2 regions of the Kribbella hippodromi genome follow, and region 1 is predicted to be linked to the other one. Evidence: riboswitches for the same ligand, from Rfam matches in the RefSeq annotation. Region 1 holds a riboswitch; the other holds the start of a gene.

Region 1 (4,330 bases):
GACCGCCCCGCCAAACTGCCCGCCAGCCACATCGACGCACTTTTCGCCGTGTAGATATCAGCCAACGTCAGCAAGTAAGCAGTCAACGACCCGACGATCGCCGTCACACCAACCCCAACGAGTACCAGCCGATTCCCGGACACCCCGCCCCGGTACGCAAGCAAGTAGACGCACAACGCCGAAACCAGCGATCCGACAAGTGCCCCGAGCGGAATCCACCCGCTCCCGATCACAGTGATGATCAGTACGGCCGCCAGCGCCGCCCCCGCGTTGATACCGATCAAATCCGGACTGACCAACGGATTCCGGGCCAGCCGCTGAAAGATCGCCCCCGACATCGCGAACGCCATCCCCACGCCGATTCCGGTGAGAATACGAGGCAATCGATTGTTCACCACCACGTCATACGTGATCAAAGTGCCATGCCCGGACAGCGTACGAAGTACTTCCCCGAGCGGCAGCGTGTAATCGCCCCGAGTCAGCGCAAACGCGCCGACCATCGCAATCAACACCCACGCAATCCCCGAAACCACACCACTGGAAACCTTCACAGCGAGGCCATCCGCCGCCGCCGAACCAGTGCGATGAACAACGGCGCACCCACCAACGCCGTGACAATCCCAACCTGCAACTCAGCCGGCCGCGCCGCCACCCGCCCAACGACATCCGAAAGCAGCAACACAGCAGGCGAAAGCACCATCGACCAAGGCAAAATCCACCGCTGATCCGGCCCGACAATCGTCCGCGCCACATGCGGAACAGCCAGCCCGAGAAACCCGATCGGGCCAGCAATAGCAGTCGCCGTACCCGCAAGCACAACCACCGCCAGACCGGCAAGCACCCGCACCAGCATCACTCGCGTACCCAGCGCCCGAGCCAGATCTTCTCCCAGCGCAAGCTGATTGAGCGATCGACCGAGCACCAACGCCAAAAAGGTGCCTACAGCAATAAATGGCACGGCCTGCAGCACCATCCCCTGATCAGCCAGCGACAACGACCCAACCACCCAGAAGCGGTACTCGTTCAACGTCGACAGATCGAGCAACGTGGCCGCCGAGGTGATCGAGCCCAGCAGTGCGGAGATCGCCGCGCCGGCAAGCGCGAGCTTCACCGGCGTCGTCCCGCCAACCGCCCCCACCAGATACACGACGACGGTAGCCACCAACGCCCCACCCATCGCGAACCACACGTACCCGTTCAGGCTGTGCACCCCGAACAGCCCAATCGCCGCAACCACAGCCACCGCGGCGCCAGCGTTCACGCCCAGGATGCCCGGATCGGCGAGCGGATTGCGCGTCACGCCCTGCATCACCCCGCCCGACAGCCCCAGCGCGACGCCGACCAGAACCCCGGCAAGCGTCCGTGGCAACCGCAGATACCGCACCACCCGATCGGTATCGCTCCCGCCGAACTCACCCAGCGCCCGGTACACCTCCCCGACCCCGATCCACCGGCTCCCGGCGCACAACGACAGCACCACGGCGATCCCGAGCACCGCGACACACAGGGCGAGACCGCCCGCCTTCCTCACTTGACCAGGTCAGGATGCAGGATGTGCGCCAGGTTCTCGGTCGTGTACGCCCCTCGCACGCCGGCCGAGTGATTCGCGAACAACCACGGGATCACGTGCCGGTTGCGGACCGCCTTGAGGTTCGCGTACGCCGGATTCGCGAGCAGCTTGGCCACATCCGGCTGCGACGACGCGGCAGTCATGGACGCGTCGCAACACCCGCTGATCAGTACGTAGTCCGGATCGCGCTTGATGAATTCCTCGACGCTGATCTTCACGTTCCGCTTCGAGGTCAGGTCCGCGAACGCGTTCACGCCACCCGCCTGCCGGATCAGTACCGTCCCGAAATCCGGCCCGCCGGAAACCGTCAGCCCGCCGCCCTCGAGCGCCGGCCGGATGATCGCGACGGTCGGCCGCGGCGCGTTCTTGACCGCGTTCCCGACCGCGGCGATCCGGCGTTGCTGCTCCGCGATCACGTTCTCGGCGCGGTCCTCGACGCCGAACAACCGGCCGAGATCACGCAGGTCCGCGTACACGTTGTCCATCGAGACCGTCGCCGGGTCGATCGCCTCGTCGCCCTTGCCGTCCGCGGTCGGACAGAGCGGACTGAAGATCCAGGTGCGTACGCCAAGGTCGGCCAGGCTCTTCCGGCTACCGAAGCTCGAGTCGCTACCGGCCGCGCTGAACACGTCGTTGAACCCGGACAGCACGAAATCCGGATTCAGGCTGAGTAGTTCCTCGCGGCTCGGCAGGTTCTTGAAGTACTTCGCCTTCGCCTGCGCGGCGGCGTACTCCGGCAGCACCTGCGCATCGAGGTACGCCGTGCCGACCAATCGATCGGAAATGCCCAGCGCATGCGCCATCTCGATGGCCGGCTGGTACGCGGCGAACACGCGCTTCGGTGGGCCGTTGACGGTGACGTCGATCCCGCAGTTCCGCACGGTGATCGCGTCGGCGCGCGAGCCGGCTTCGGCGGCTGGACCGCAGCCGGCCAGCAACGACAGGGAAAGGACAGCAGCAAAAACGCGTACGACGGCCATGGCGGACCGCTCCTCCAGCACCTCGTGGACGGGTCAACGCCGTGGCCGGTCTCCTGGCTGACGGGTACCGCGTCCACCGGTCTGACCTTCCCAGCCGCACGCGGCCAGTGGTCCCCTTGCGGGTACGACTGATGCACATCCCGATCACAGTGGCGAGGGCCGCGCCGGTACTTCACCGGCTTCCCGTACACCACGGCGCCGCCACACTAGCACCCGCGATCCGGTCGCGGCGGGCGTCGCGACAAACGTCTCAGCGGGTGTAGAGCGGCGACATCGCGAGCGCGAACTGCGGCATCAGATCGGGATTGATCGCGCGCGCCGGCAGCGGGACCAGGTCGACCAGCTTGTCGTCGCCGACCCGGATCGTGGTCCGCCCGGTCGCGGTGTCGACGTACCCCTCGTCACCCAGCGGCACCGACTGGGCCGTCGCCAGCTTGCTGATCGGAGCCATCAGCGCCTTCGCGTTCGGCGTCCGCCGGACCGTGCTGTACAGCAGGTTCGTCGAGCTCACCCAGCCGCACACCGGGTCGCCGGCCGGCGTCTGACCGTCCCGCCGGATCATCGCGGCGGCGCCCATCACCTTCTCGGCCGCGGACGATCCGCGCTCGCACTCCGGCCGCTTGAGCTGCCATTCCGCGTCCGGCAGACCCGGCGCCTGGAGTACGGCATCGCGCGCGATCTCGACGTACTTTGCCGGCGTCGCCTTCGGCCCGGCGATCTTGTACAGCTTGCCGTCCAGCAAGAACACCACGAACGTACTGGTCCCGTACGCACCTTCGCCGACGACTGCCGGTTTGGCCGGTTCGCCCTTGGTCGCCGCGTACGCCTTCTGGGTCGCCGCCAGCGTCGCCTTTGTTGCCGGCAGCACCGAAGTCTCCACGTTCAGCACCGGGCCGTTCGGGCCGATACTGAGCTCCAGCTGACAGACGTCGTACGTCGGGAAGCCGAAGTCGGCCGGCGGTGTCTTCGGCTGAACGTTCGCGACCGGTACGCCCAGGGTCGATTTCACCAAGGTCGCGTTCATGCGTACGCACAACGTGTCGGCGGCCTTCGCGGGCTCACTCGGCGTGATCGAGGGCGTCGCAGACGGGGTCTCCGAGTCCGGCGGCGTACTCACCGACACCAGCGGCGGCGCACTCGGCGCGTTCTCCGGCTTCAGCCCGCCACAGCCGGCCAGCAGCCCGGCCACCAGCCCTGTGATCACTACCCGGCGGATACGCATGATGACTGGAAGCCTAACCGGCGGCGCGGACAGCTCTTTCGCGGACGGCGTGTTCGTCGGTGCGGGCGTCGTAGCGCCAGAACTCGCGCAGCCAGGCCGCTGTGCCGAGCACGCCCACGACGCACAGCGCGCCGCCGCTGACGATCGCGGTCCGGACACTGGTCAGGTCCGCGACCACGCCGGAACGGGCCTGGCCGCCGAGCGGGCCGAGGGAGTAGCCGAGCATCTCGATCCCGGCCAGCCGGCCGCGCATCTCGTCCGGGATCGTCTGGTTCCAGATCACCGCGCGGAACAGCCCCGACACCATGTCGGCCGCGCCCGCGACGGCGAAGAACGCGATCGCGAACCAGATGTTCGGTGCCAGCCCGGCGACCCCGACCGCCGCGCCCCAGCTCATCGTCGCCAGTACGACCGCGCGCCCTTGATGATGGACGCGCTTCGCCCAGCCACTGGTCAGGCTGGCGCACATCGCCCCGATCGCCTCCGCGCTGTACAGCAGCCCGAGCAGCTTCGGTTCCTTCAGTACTTCGGTCGCGAACGCCGGGAACAGCACGATCG
Region 2 (4,330 bases), on a different contig from region 1:
GTGATCGGCTCGCGTTCCTCGAAGTCGATGTCGGCGTGGCTGCGGGCGAGCCGTTTGCGCGCCCACGCGAGCCGGTTCTCCTCGCGCTCCCCCGACGGTTCCATCGCGTCGAGGCGTTCGCCCATCTCGCTCAGCCTGGCCCGGAGCTGATCGTTGCGATCGTCCGACCCGAACCGGCTCTGCAGTGCGGGCCAGGCGAGTCCGAGGAAGCGCAGCACGATCAACAGCACGACCACCAGCAGTACGAGCAGGGTGATCTCGCCGAAGCTCGTCTCGACGCGAGCGTCATCCACCAGCTCCGGAAGCTGGTACCCCATCGCGAGGAAGACACCGCTTTCCAGGATGAAGCTGATGGTCGTCCAGGTCGTGGCCTGGGTCTGCCGGTCCCGCGCGCTGAACCGCCGGCTTCCGAGCGCACCGGTGAGCAGCCCGGCGATCACCACCGCGAGTACGCCCGACGCGTGCACGCCCTCGGCCGGGAAGTACGCGAGGAACGGTACGGCGAACGAAATCGTCGTGTTCAGGACCGGATCATCGAGCCGCTGCCGCAGCAGTGCCGTCAGCAGGCCGACCGCGCCGCCGATCAGGATCGCGCCGACGACCGCCCAGGCGAAGTCGAGCACGGTGTGCCCGAGGCTGAAGTGCGTGGTGACCGCGAGCGCCGCCAGCGCGGTCCGCAGCACCACCAGCGCCGACGCGTCGTTGACGAGGCTCTCCCCTTCGAGCACGGTCATCAACCGTGGTGGCAGCCCGACCCGGTGCCCGATCGCGGTCGCCGCGACCGCGTCCGTCGGGCTCACCACCGCTCCGAGCGCGACCGCCAGCGCGAACGAGATGCTCGGGAAGGCAGCGTGCACGAGCGCGCCGATCACCAGCGCGGACACGATCACCATCACGACCGACAACCACGAGATCAACCCGAAGTTCCGGCGTACGTCCAGCACCGGCAACTGCACCGCGGCCGAGTAGAGCAGCGGCGGCAGCACGCCCGCGAGGATGATCTCCGGCTCGATGTGGATGGCCGGCGTGCTCGGCAGGTAACTCGCCCCGATGCCCAGCGCGACCAGCAGCAACGGCGCCGCCACGCCCGTCCGGCGCGCGAACACCGAGGCCGCGATCATGATCGCGAGCCCGCAGCCGGCGATCAGGACAATCTGATGATCCACGTCTCCGCACCTTAGGCCACCGATCCACAAAATCCGCGGACCTGGATGTAGAGAACGCCGAGGCAGCCTCGTCCTCCGGTCAGAAGCAACCCCGACCCGAGGAGCCAGTCATGACGATCAAGCGGATGGACCACGTAGGCGTAGTCGTGGACGACCTGGAAGCCGCGACCGCGTTCTTCCTCGAACTCGGCATGACGGAGGTCGGCCGCGCACCGATCGCCGGCCCGTGGGTCGACGGCGTCTCCGGCATGACCGACGTCCACGCGGAGATCGTCTTCCTTCGCACCCCCGACGGCCACGGTCAGCTCGAGCTGACCACCTACACCCACCCCGTCGCCACCACCGCCGAGCCGTCCGCGCCCCCGAACACGATCGGCCTCCGCAACCTGATGTTCGCCGTCGAGGACCTCGACGACACCGTCGCCCGCCTGAAACCCCACGGCGCCGAACTCATCGGCCGCATCGAGCAATACGAAACCGCCCACCGCCTCTGCTACCTGCGCGGTCCCGCCGGCATCATCATCGCCCTGGCCGAAGATCTCGACTGACCTGTGGACAACCGCTCGCGCGACGTCGCGGAGCGCTATCCTCTGAGGTGCCGACGGTTCGCCAGGGTCATGCGGTTCGTGGCCCGGCGAGGCAAGAGGGAACCTGGTGTGAATCCAGGACTGCCCCGCAGCGGTGAACGGGAACGACCGCCGTCAACAGCACTGGACGCGAGTCCGGGAAGCGACGGCCAGTAGGTCCACCGGTTGTCCGACCGGTCCGCCCGTGAGTCCGAAGACCTGCCGCCGGTCCGCGTACCACCCGGTGCGCGGCGGATCGGATGTCCCGTGGGAGGACCCGCCCGGCCCCGCGGCAGCACCGGTCGTCCCGGACAGCGGTCGTGGCCGGCACGTCGTACCCGCGAGACCCGCCGATCCCTCGGCACACGCTCGCGAGGAGAGAGACGTGAACACCCTCACCACGGTCCTGGGATACCCGCGCATCGGCCCCAGGCGCGAACTGAAGCACGCCCTGGAAACGTACTGGCGCACCGGCGACCAGGATGCGCTCGAGACGACCGCCCGCCGGCTCCGGACGCAGACCTGGCAGCAACTGCAAGGTCTCGATTCGATCCCCGGCAACACCTTCTCGTACTACGACCAGATGCTGGACCACGTCCAGCTGTTCGATCTCACCCCGGACCGCTTCCGCGACCTCGGCCTGTCGCCGCTCGACACGTACTTCGCGATGGCCCGCGGCCGGGACGACGTCGCGCCGCTGGAGCTGACCAAGTGGTTCGACACGAACTACCACTACCTGGTGCCGGAGCTCGACGAGACCACGACGTTCGGGCTGGAACCGGGCAAGGTGCTCGGTGAGCTCGCGGAGGCGCGGGCACTCGGCGTCGAGCTGCGGCCCGTACTGATCGGTCCGCTCACCTTCTTGTTGTTGTCGAAAGCAACCAGGCCGGGCGTGAACGTGCTGACCTTGCTCGATCCACTGGTGGACCGGTACCTCGAGCTGCTCGCCGTACTCGACCAGGCCGGCGCCGACTGGGTCCAGCTCGACGAACCAGCGCTCGCCCAGGACCGTACGCCGGCCGAACTGGATGCGCTGCTCCGCGCCTATGACCGGCTCGCGACCGCCGTCGACCGCCCGGATCTCCTGGTCGCCACGTACTTCGGCGACCCCGGCAACGCCCTGCCCGTGCTCGCCGCAACTTCGGTCGAGGCACTTGCCGTCGACCTGGTGTCCGCGCCGAGTCTGGTGCGGCGGATCGCCGAGCTCCCGTCGCTGCGCCGCAAGACGGTGTACGCCGGGCTGGTCGACGGCCGCAACGTGTGGCGGACCCGGCTCGGCGACGCGGTCTCGACCTGTGCCGACCTGCGCACCGCGGTCGGCCGGCTCGGCATCTCCACCTCCTGCTCGCTCCTGCACGTCCCGTACGACCTGGATGTCGAGGACGAGCTTGACCCCGCCGTCCGGGACCGGCTGGCGTTTGCGCGGCAGAAGGTGGACGAGGTCGTCCTGCTCGGCCGGGCGATCAACGAGGACTACGGCGTGCTCGTCGATCTGGAGCGGGTCAAGCGCCGGCTCCCGAGCGAGTCCGATCTCATCCGGGATCAGGCGGTCCGTGCGCGGGCGGCCGGCGTACGCGCCGAGGACCGGCAGCGGGCGCCGTACGAGGAGCGTCGCGCGGCGCAACAGGCGCTCGGGCTGCCAGCACTGCCGACGACGACGATCGGATCGTTTCCGCAGACCGCCGACGTTCGCAGGATCCGTACCGATCTCCGGGCCGGGCGGATCACCCAGGCCGAGCACGACGACCGGCTGCGTACGGAGATCCGGCGCGCGATCGAGCTCCAGGAGGAACTGGAGCTGGACGTCCTGGTCCACGGTGAGCCCGAGCGCAACGACATGGTTCAGTACTTCGCCGAGCGGCTGGACGGCTTTGCGACGACACGGCTCGGCTGGGTGCAGTCATACGGCAGCCGCTGCGTCCGGCCGCCGATCCTGCACGGCGACGTGTCCCGGCCGGCCCCGATGACCGTCGGCTGGACGTCGTACGCCCAGTCGCTGACCGATCGCCCGGTCAAGGGCATGCTGACCGGGCCGGTGACGATCCTCGCCTGGTCGTTCGTCCGCGACGATCAGCCGCCGGCAACGACCGCCGACCAGGTCGCGCTGGCGCTCCGGGACGAGGTGACCGAGCTGGTCACGGCCGGGACCCGGATCGTCCAGGTCGACGAGCCGGCACTGCGCGAACTGCTCCCGCTCCGCGAGGCGGACCGCAAGGCGTACCTGGACTGGTCGGTCGGAGCGTTCCGGCTCGCGACCGGCGGTGCCCCGGCGGCGGTGCAGGTCCATACCCACCTCTGCTACTCCGAGTTCGGGGCAGTCATCACCGGAATCGACGGCCTGGACGCGGACGTGACCACGATCGAGGCGGCCCGGTCCCGGATGGAGGTGCTCGACGATCTCGACACGATCGGCTTCGGCCGGGGTGTCGGACCAGGCGTGTACGACATCCACTCGCCGCGCGTGCCGACTGCCGACGAGGTCCGCTCGCTGATCCGCGCGGCGCTCGCGGTCGTCCCGGCAGAGCGGCTGTGGGTCAATCCGGACTGCGGCCTCAAGACCCGCGACTGGCCCGAGGTCCAGGAGTCGCTGCGCAACCT

The links. Region 1 has a riboswitch for cobalamin ahead of ABD260_RS25620 (ABC transporter substrate-binding protein). Riboswitches for the same ligand answer to the same signal wherever they lie in the genome.
Region 2: it holds a riboswitch for cobalamin, as region 1 does, so the genes downstream of both, metE (5-methyltetrahydropteroyltriglutamate--homocysteine S-methyltransferase) here and ABD260_RS25620 (ABC transporter substrate-binding protein) in region 1, are expected to answer to the same signal.

What each region holds. Positions count from the first base shown of each region.
Region 1 covers NZ_BAAAPH010000018.1:24,291-28,620, forward strand. The annotation lists gene ABD260_RS25610 (FecCD family ABC transporter permease) at 1-512, opposite strand, end outside; gene ABD260_RS25615 (FecCD family ABC transporter permease) at 548-1,531, opposite strand; gene ABD260_RS25620 (ABC transporter substrate-binding protein) at 1,528-2,550, opposite strand; cobalamin riboswitch at 2,577-2,760, opposite strand; gene ABD260_RS25625 (hypothetical protein) at 2,801-3,772, opposite strand; gene ABD260_RS25630 (MFS transporter) at 3,786-4,330, opposite strand, start outside.
Region 2 covers NZ_BAAAPH010000006.1:6,502-10,831, reverse strand. The annotation lists gene ABD260_RS10655 (cation:proton antiporter) at 1-1,166, opposite strand, end outside; gene ABD260_RS10650 (VOC family protein) at 1,277-1,714, shown strand; cobalamin riboswitch at 1,752-1,973, shown strand; gene metE (5-methyltetrahydropteroyltriglutamate--homocysteine S-methyltransferase) at 2,118-4,330, shown strand, end outside.